2 regions of the Pectobacterium araliae genome follow, and region 2 is predicted to be linked to the other one. Evidence: predicted binding sites of a transcription regulator. Region 2 holds the regulator's gene; the other holds the start of a gene.
What was found. Region 2 encodes LexA, which represses DNA repair genes until DNA is damaged. Its sites were predicted from a motif close to TNCTGTATGTACATACAGNA; they were not measured.
Positions count from the first base shown of each region.

Region 1: the regulator LexA is predicted to act here: its motif matches at 2,098-2,117, upstream of mutH (DNA mismatch repair endonuclease MutH).

Region 1 is NZ_AP028908.1:983,200-987,700, forward strand. Features, by position in the region: gene AACH44_RS04465 (NADP(H)-dependent aldo-keto reductase) at 1-646, opposite strand, end outside; gene AACH44_RS04470 (YgdI/YgdR family lipoprotein) at 851-1,057, opposite strand; gene mutH (DNA mismatch repair endonuclease MutH) at 1,167-1,859, opposite strand; gene rppH (RNA pyrophosphohydrolase) at 2,556-3,089, shown strand; gene ptsP (phosphoenolpyruvate--protein phosphotransferase) at 3,102-4,501, shown strand, end outside.
Region 2 is NZ_AP028908.1:3,847,561-3,852,061, reverse strand. Features, by position in the region: gene plsB (glycerol-3-phosphate 1-O-acyltransferase PlsB) at 1-987, opposite strand, end outside; gene AACH44_RS17510 (diacylglycerol kinase) at 1,115-1,480, shown strand; gene lexA (transcriptional repressor LexA) at 1,591-2,199, shown strand; gene AACH44_RS17500 (hypothetical protein) at 2,270-2,410, opposite strand; gene AACH44_RS17495 (CsbD family protein) at 2,661-2,870, shown strand; gene zur (zinc uptake transcriptional repressor Zur) at 2,915-3,424, opposite strand; gene AACH44_RS17485 (pirin family protein) at 3,530-4,228, opposite strand; gene AACH44_RS17480 (LysR family transcriptional regulator) at 4,341-4,501, shown strand, end outside.

The DNA of each region.
Region 1 (4,501 bases), 1.8 Mb from region 2:
TGTAGGGATTCTGAATCGAAACGATACGCGGCAGATCGTGCTTTTCCGCCAAATGCAGATAGCGCATCACACCCCATGGGGTTTCGTTGGAAACGCCGATATAGCGAATCTTACCAGCACGTACTTGCTCATTCAGCGCTTCCAGCGTTTCCAGCAGCGTCACTACTGATTTGTCGTCGGTATATTGTGGTTTGTCATCAGTATATTGATAGTTAAGCTTGCCAAAGCAGTTGGTTTGGCGCTGTGGCCAATGCAACTGATAGAGATCGATATAGTCAGTATTCAGACGTTGCAGGCTGGCATCCAGCGCTGCGCGGATGTTTTTTCTATCCAGCGCCTGCTGTGGGCGAATGCTGTGATCGCTTCCGCGCACAGGACCTGAGACTTTACTCGCCACAATCAATTTCTCGCGTCCGCCACGCGATTTCAGCCAGGAACCGATATAGCTCTCGGTTAACCCTTGCGTTTCTGGACGTGGGGGAACGGCGTACATTTCTGCTGTGTCAATCAGGTTAACACCTGCGGCAATGGCGTGATCTAACTGGGCATGAGCGTCTGCTTCGCTGTTTTGTTCGCCAAAGGTCATCGTACCAAGACCCAGCACGCTCACTTCTAAAGAACTATGGGGAATACGGTGATATTGCATTGCCAGCTTCCTTATGTCTGAAAATAGCAGGCGTATTTCCCGTCATCTCCGCATGATTTACTGCGATTCCAATGAGTTTGGGAAGACACACCTGAATTCGACTATAACGAAGCCGTGGCGAGTGGGGAAGTCTCTTCTGCTATCCTTTTCGGATTATTCTCGATGATGCAGCCCGATGCGCGGCGTTCCGAGCTGACCGCGATCTTAGCGCTGTACGATCTGAGAAACGCGATCGCTGTTGATTTGTTTCTGATTGCCCTGCTCATCGGTATAGCTTAGCAGCCCGGTATCTTTATCTAACACGGGTTTCCCCTGTGTCAGGAGCATTTGCCCCTCTTTTGTTGCCATCACATAGTCACTGGAACAGCCTGCAAGGGCGAATAGTAATGCCAGTGTTATCGCCATTTTCATCGTATTAACCCATAAAAAAATCTAACGCTTAAGGTGAGTCTAGCAAATGGTCGCGAGGGATAACGTAGGAATAATGGAAAAAATGCATTGGGAAGGCATTCATTATGTATCACTCGACCTGCATAAAATGCCGGGCCAGTAGTGGCGCAGTAAAAGTTTTCTTCAAATAGAACCCGCGTGGTAAGGTCAAAATCGGTTGACCAAATTCGCCAATGGCCTCCGTTAATGCCCGGCTATTTGCCGCCTTGGGGCGCAGTTGCAGTACTTCACCATGTCGGGCGGTGATACTTTCTACCCGGCCAAGTACGATCAGATCCATTAACTCTTCCCAATCGCAGCGCAACTGCTCCTCTTCTTCTTCATTGGGGCTCCAGATCAGCGGCGTGCCGATACGACGTTCCCCCAGCGGAATGTGCCGCGAGCCTTCCACCGGAATCCACAGTACTCGGGCGAGCTTATGCCGCACATGGCTGCTTTCCCACGTTACGCCGCTGTTGCCTGTTAACGGGGCGACGCAGACGAAAGTGGTTTCCAGCGGTTTACCCTGTTCATCAATAGGAATCGTTTTTAGCTCAATACCAATGTCAGGGAAATCCTGCTCTGGCTTACTGCCCGCGCTTGCCCCCAGAAAACGTTCCAGCAACACGCCAATCCAGCCTTTATCGCGTTTTAGGTTGGCAGGAAGGGGCAGGCGAGCGAGGTCTGCTAATTCTGCGAGATTGTAGCCCGCGAGGGACTGCGCACGCTCCAGCAAGACGTGTTCATTTTGCGGTGCTGTGGTGTGAACTGAGGGTGAATTCATAAGGTATAACTCGAATATTTTCCGCTCAAAAAAAATACAACAAATGGAAAAGACAAACGCACAGTCTGCAAGGTTGTGGAGAGAAACAATAATAGCATGATTCGTAGCGTTTTTTTTCAGTGTGATGGCGATCACTGAATGCAGTTTTGCAAACTGTGCACGTATAACCACCGACAATAAACAGGATTTTACACTAGGTTATCCACAGATATCTTGGATAACCCACATAAACATGAATTACTGGTTCCATTTACAGCCTTGACTCCCGGGGTTTTTACTGTTTTTGCCTATTTATTGCCTGAGTTTGAGACATTCCCTGTGGATAAAATCGGCATAGTGCGATCTTTCACCAATCTTACGTTGAACGCCATTTGAACAAACAATCAGGGGGCGTTTTTTCGGTTGATATCGTTTGTAATTTAATGAATGAAAAGCATTATTTTTTAATGTGCAGTGATTTTTTTTCTTCATGAGAAATGAGTTTTACTCACTTCTTCATGGGTTCTGCACAAAGATGTCCACAGAAAAAGTGAATAAATTTCAGGTTATGGTCTTCACATGTTTATAACTTTGATCTTATCTGTGGGTTATCTTAATTTTATTAGTGTCACATGCTTTCTAAGCAGTGGTTTACCGCCTGACGGGAGTGTGAAACAATCAGGTCATCTTTGCATTGATGTTTATTGAGGTAGTCCGGTGATCGATGATGATGGCTACCGCCCAAACGTTGGTATTGTAATTTGTAATCGGCAGGGGCAGGTGATGTGGGCCCGGCGCTATGGTCAGCACTCCTGGCAGTTTCCGCAGGGGGGAATTAACCCCGGTGAAAGTGCCGAGCAGGCGATGTACCGCGAACTGTTTGAGGAAGTCGGGTTAAGAAAAAAGGATGTGCGCGTGTTGGCATCTACCCGTAACTGGTTACGCTATAAATTACCAAAGCGTTTGGTGCGTTGGGATACAAAACCGGTCTGTATCGGCCAAAAGCAAAAATGGTTTTTGCTACAGTTGATGTGTAATGAGTCGGATATCAATATGCAGAGCAGCGGCACGCCAGAGTTTGATGGCTGGCGCTGGGTGAGTTACTGGTATCCGGTACGTCAGGTCGTCTCTTTTAAGCGAGATGTGTATCGTCGCGTGATGAAGGAATTTATCAGCCCGGTGATCCTGCTTCAGGAGAGTGCTGCGGTTCGGATGGCGCCCCCACCCGGTTCCCGGCGAAAAAGAGGGTAATTCAGGCACATTATGCTCACGCGCTTGCGAGAAATTGTCGAAAATGTTGCGGCAACGGCCCGCCTTAGTGATGCGCTGGACATTTTGGTCAATGAGACCTGTCAGGCTATGGACACGGAAGTCTGTTCCATTTATCTGGCCGATCACGATCGTCAATGCTATTACCTGATGGCGACACGCGGGCTGAAAAAACCGCGTGGGCGCACGGTTACGCTGGCATTTGGGCAAGGTATTGTTGGGTTGGTCGGACAACGCGCTGAACCCATCAATCTGGCCGATGCACGTGCACATCCCAGCTTTAAGTTCATCCCCGCGGTGAAAGAGCAACATTTCCGTTCTTTTCTTGGTGTCCCCATTATTTATCGTCGTCACCTGTTGGGCGTGCTGGTGGTTCAGCAACGCGAACATCGTCAGTTTGATAAAAATGAAGAATCGTTCATGGTGACGCTGGCCACGCAGATGGCCGCGATTCTTTCCCTTTCGCAAATAAAAACGCTCTTCGGTCAATACCGCCAGACGCGCGTTAAGGCGCTGGTGGCTTCACCCGGAGTGGCGATTGCCCCCGGCTGGCAGGATTGTACCCAGCCTTCTTTGGAACAGGTTTTTCCCGCGTCGAGTTTGGACAGCGAACGCGAGCGTTCTCGATTAACGCAGGCGTTGGAAGACGCGACGGCGGAGTTCCGGCGCTTTAGCAAACGGTTTAGCGCCAGCGCGCAGAAAGAGAGCGCGGCGATTTTCGATTTGTACTCGCACTTGCTGAATGATGCGCGGCTCAAACGTGAACTGTTTCAGGAAGTGGATGCGGGTAACGCCGCTGAGTGGGCCGTGAAACTGGTGATCGAACGCTTTGCCGCGCAATTCACTAATTTGCAGGATACCTACTTACGCGAGCGTGCGGGCGATCTGCGCGCGTTAGGGCAACGGCTGCTGTTTCATCTCGACGATAACGCGCAAATCATGGGGCAGTGGCCTGAGCGCTTTATCCTCGTGGCGGACGAATTAACGGCCACGTTGCTGGCAGAGTTGCCACCGGAGCGGTTGGCCGGTGTTGTCGTGTATGACGGTGCCGCCAATTCACATGCGGCGATCTTGGTGCGGGCTATGGGCATTCCGACGCTGGTGGGTGCGGATATTCAGCCTGACTTGCTGCATCAGCGCCAGCTTATCATTGACGGCTATCGCGGTGAGCTGTTGGTCGATCCTGAGCCTGTGCTGGTTCAGGAATACCAGCGCCTGCTGACGGAAGAAAATGAACTGACCCGTTTGGCTGAAGGCGATATGGAGCGGCCTGCGGTGCTGAAAAGCGGCGAGCGCATTCAAGTCATGTTGAATGCAGGATTAAGCGCCGAACACGAAAAACGCTTTATCAATCAGGTCGATGGCGTTGGGCTGTACCGTACGGAAATTCCTTT
Region 2 (4,501 bases):
GTGCGGCGGCACTAAACCCTGATGGTACAAGACGTAGGACAGCAGCAGGTAATCCATATGGCTGCGGTGGCAGGGCACATAGACAATGCCATGACCATCCTGCGCCAGTTGCCGCACGCGTTCGGCGTTATGGACGTTAATCCCCTGATAAAGACGGTTCCACGTCCAACTCAAGACGCGATCTGACAGACGCACCGCTTCGTAGGAGAAGTCGGCAGCGATTTCTTCCATCAGCTCGATGGCATTTTGCTGCGCTTTCTCGTGGGAAATCTTCTTACTGCGTGCCTCATCGTCTACGGCTTTCTTGATCGCTTTGGAGTCCAGCAGCTTGTTAAATAGTTCCTGACGCACCGGCAAGCGTGGCCCAACTGCCGCCAAACGCTGGCGGGAGAAATGCATACGTGCGACACGCGCCAGTTTGTGGGCTATGGTTTTGTCAGTGCCGTGCTCGGTCGCCATATAGCGCAGCGACACCGGGCTGGAGAAGCGGACAAAGCTGTCGCGACCTAGCCACAGGACGGCGAAGAATTTCTCTATACCGTTGAGCAATCTCAGGTGTGGTGCGGCCTGAGAGTGGCCTTCCCGACCCGGGGAGCGCCCAAACATCACGGAAACCGGCACCATCTGTACGTCTAAATCTGGATTGGCACGATGCAGGTCCAGATAGTCGTGGAACAGTTTGACGGATTTCTGCTTGGGAACGTAATAGCGGAAGACGCGCGGCCCGTCATTAATAAAGACGTGGCTAGGAAGTTCGACGCCATTGAATTCGAACGATAACGAAGGATCGGATAGCCCCAATGCCAAGCATTTCGCACGTAGCGTCAAGAGATCCGCCTGAGAGTTATAAGGCAGAACATAGAGTATAGGACGTGAGGGATCTAACCCCAACTCGACCACTGGATCTGCGGGAATAACTTTGCTTTTTACCAGCAATTTCAGTGGTAGATTCAATAATTTATAGTAAATTTTACGCCAACCTGACATAACAACGTGGAGCCTCTTGTTAGCAATGCGCCGCAAGGATACCAGAAACTGCGCCGGAGATCTGTGGTGATGAGACAACGTAGGTGCGTTAAAATGCGAACTATTTTGCATAAATAGCGGAGGATAAATGAATAAAGCAACGGGGGTGACCCGGATTATTAAGGCAACCGGTTATTCCTTTAAGGGGCTGAAGCAGGCGTGGCAGCATGAGGCGGCATTTCGTCAGGAGACGATACTGACCCTGGTCGGCGTCATTATCGCGTGTTTACTGCCAGTTACGCTGGTCGAAAAACTGCTGCTGATCGGGTCTGTGGTATTGATTATGCTGTTTGAGTTGGCTAATAGCGCCATTGAAGCGGTTGTCGATCGCATTGGCCTCGAACATCACGAATTATCTGGTCGGGCGAAAGATATTGGGTCGGCCGCTGTCTTTGTGGCTATCTTGTTAGCCGTTGTTGTGTGGGGCAGTATCCTCTGGCAACATTTTGCCTGACGGCACGCATAAATGAGTAAAAGTCAGGGGCTTTACCGATATCTTCATTCCCAATTGTGCCTTACCTGTATATACTCACAGCAAGACTGTATAAACAACCAGGGGGCGGAATGAAAGTATTAACAGCAAGGCAGCAGCAGGTTTATGACCTGATCCGCGATCATATTGCGCAAACCGGAATGCCGCCAACACGGGCGGAAATTGCCCAACAATTGGGGTTCCGCTCTCCCAATGCGGCTGAAGAACATCTGAAAGCGCTGGCGCGTAAAGGCGTGATTGAAATTGTCTCGGGCGCTTCTCGTGGTATTCGTCTGCTGATGGAAGAAGAGACGGGGATTCCTCTGGTGGGGCGCGTGGCCGCAGGTGAACCGCTGCTGGCGCAGGAACATATCGAATGTCACTATCAGGTTGACCCTGCGATGTTCAAACCCAGCGCTGATTTCTTGCTGCGGGTGAGTGGGATGTCGATGAAAAACATTGGTATTATGGATGGCGATTTGCTGGCCGTACATAAAACCGAAGATGTGCGCAACGGTCAGATTGTGGTGGCGCGTATCGACGATGAAGTGACGGTGAAGCGCCTGAAGAAGCAGGGCAATACAGTGCACCTCCTCGCTGAAAATGAAGAGTTTGCCCCTATTATTGTCGATCTACGTCAGCAAAGCTTTTCGATAGAAGGTTTAGCGGTTGGCGTGATTCGTAACAGCGATTGGAGCTAACCGTTCACAGAGATGCACTGCTCGTCTGTCTGGGTCAGTGCATCATGTTCTGTATTCATCGTTTAGCGTGTTAATCTGCTCGTTGCATATATTTAGTTACATTTCGCGCGCGTTTTCTACGATCCTCATTACCCTCTGTTTCTTCACTGTTTTTTGCAGTGATTTTCTCTTTCCCAACGCCTGCTTTAGTCACAGATTCTTTGTTTTTCATGTTGAGTGAAATATTCGGCTATAATTTTTATCAAGGTGAGCATTTTTATCTTGATTGCTCGTTTGTCGATTGATCATTAGCCATCACATGTAGATAACCCGGTAATCAAGGCAGACAGTGGCGAAGAGCACCGTCATGGTTCACATAGCTATGATGCTGCTTATTGAATAAATCTATTTATCTGAAACTGACGCATAAGTCGGTAGTCACGATTTTTTATGCGCAATTCACCTAAGGTAGGGAGATTCTTATGAATAAAGACCAAGCCAGCGGTAACTGGAAACAGTTTAAAGGTAAAGCGAAAGAGCAATGGGGCAAATTAACGGATGACGATCTGACGGTCATCGAAGGTAAACGTGACCAACTTGTGGGGAGAATCCAAGAGCGTTACGGGTACGCAAAAGAAGCGGCAGAGAAAGAAGTGAAACTCTGGGAAGAGCACCACAAATATCACTGGTAGTGGACGTGATGCTTCTTCGCTGAAAGAGACGATAGCCTTCGGGGCTATCGTTTTTTAATTGGGACCGTATGGTCGTGATCGCAATGATCCGGCTGTTTGCATGATGCTACTTCCTGACAGTCACCACACAACCCATGTGCTTCCACCACGCTGTGACGCAGTGTAAATCCTGACTGCTGCGCCAGACTGCGTAGCGTTTCTTCTACACCTTCGGTTTGGCGTTCAGTGACTTGCCGACAGCGGTCGCAGATGAAAAGGGCAGACGTATGGCTGTGGTCTTCTATATGGTGGCACAACACGTAGCTGTTGTTTGATTCAACGCGATGAATAAAGCCCTGTTCCAGCAGAAAGTCCAGTGCGCGATACACCGTAGGCGGTTTGGCCTGAGGTTCAGTGAGTCGCAGAAGATCCAGCAGGTCATAAGCGCTGATCGCACCCGTTTGTTGTGCCATGAGGCGTAGAACCTCCAACCGCTGTGGTGTTAGACGCACAGCGCGCTGCTGACAAATCTGTTCAGCCTGGGCAAGAAGTTTGTCCTGTTTGGTTGAATCCATTGTCATATCACCTGACACATTGAGGAACAAGACGGATATCTTACCACGGCTGAATAAAAACGCCGAGCGAGTGGCGTTTTCCTGCGAAGACGATGGGAAGAGAAACTACACAACCAGATCGATGAGCAGTGCTCGCAACGGAGATTCTGCCTGTAGCGCCAACGTGTTTTCTTCCTTGATGAAGGCACCATCGCCGCAGTGTAATGCTTCACTGTGCTGATCGCCTTTCACCACCATTGAACCGTGAATCAACTGGAGATAGGCCTGATTTCCCTGTAGCACTATCGTGCTTTGTTCATTCGGCTGGAGATCGACATGGTGAATCCAGACCTGTTGACGCAGTTGCAGGCTTTCTTGTTCGCCTTCCGGTGACGCAAGCAAAGTATGAGGTGATGTATTGAGTCCCATGCGTTGCAGCGGGCTGTTCTCTCTGGTTTGGCAGGCGTTCAGCCATAATTGCAGGCGTGTCAACGGCTTGCTGGGGTTGGTATTATGTTCGCTGTAGCTAACGTTTGGTTGAGTGGCAAGCAACAACACATCGCCCGCTTTGGCCTGAATATGGCCGCCATTGCTGTTACGGTATTCTGCTTCCCCCTGAAGAATAATGTTCAGGATATCAACCCGTGGGTAAGTTCGCGGCTGGAATGATGCCCCCGGTGCCAGTACTTCCTGATTGAGCACACGGAGAGAAGCATAACCCAGCAACTGGGGGTCAAAATAGTGACCGAAAGAGAAGGTATAGCGTGCCTGCAACCAGCCATAATCGGCCTGGCCGCATTGCCCGGCTGCTCTTCGTGTGATCATAATTTTTATCCCCCAGAGAATTATTTCTTAAACCGATAGTAATTGTGTGGACGTTGGATTGTTAGCTAGTTAATCTGGTCAGTATATTCAAAATTCCTGAATGAGTACCAAGATGGCGAGAGAACGAGCATTGACGCTGGAAGCCTTGAGGGTGATGGATGCGATCGATCGTCGTGGCAGCTTTGCCGCTGCGGCAGACGAGTTGGGTAGGGTGCCTTCGGCACTGAGCTATACCATGCAGAAACTAGAAGAAGAATTAGATGTGGTGTTGTT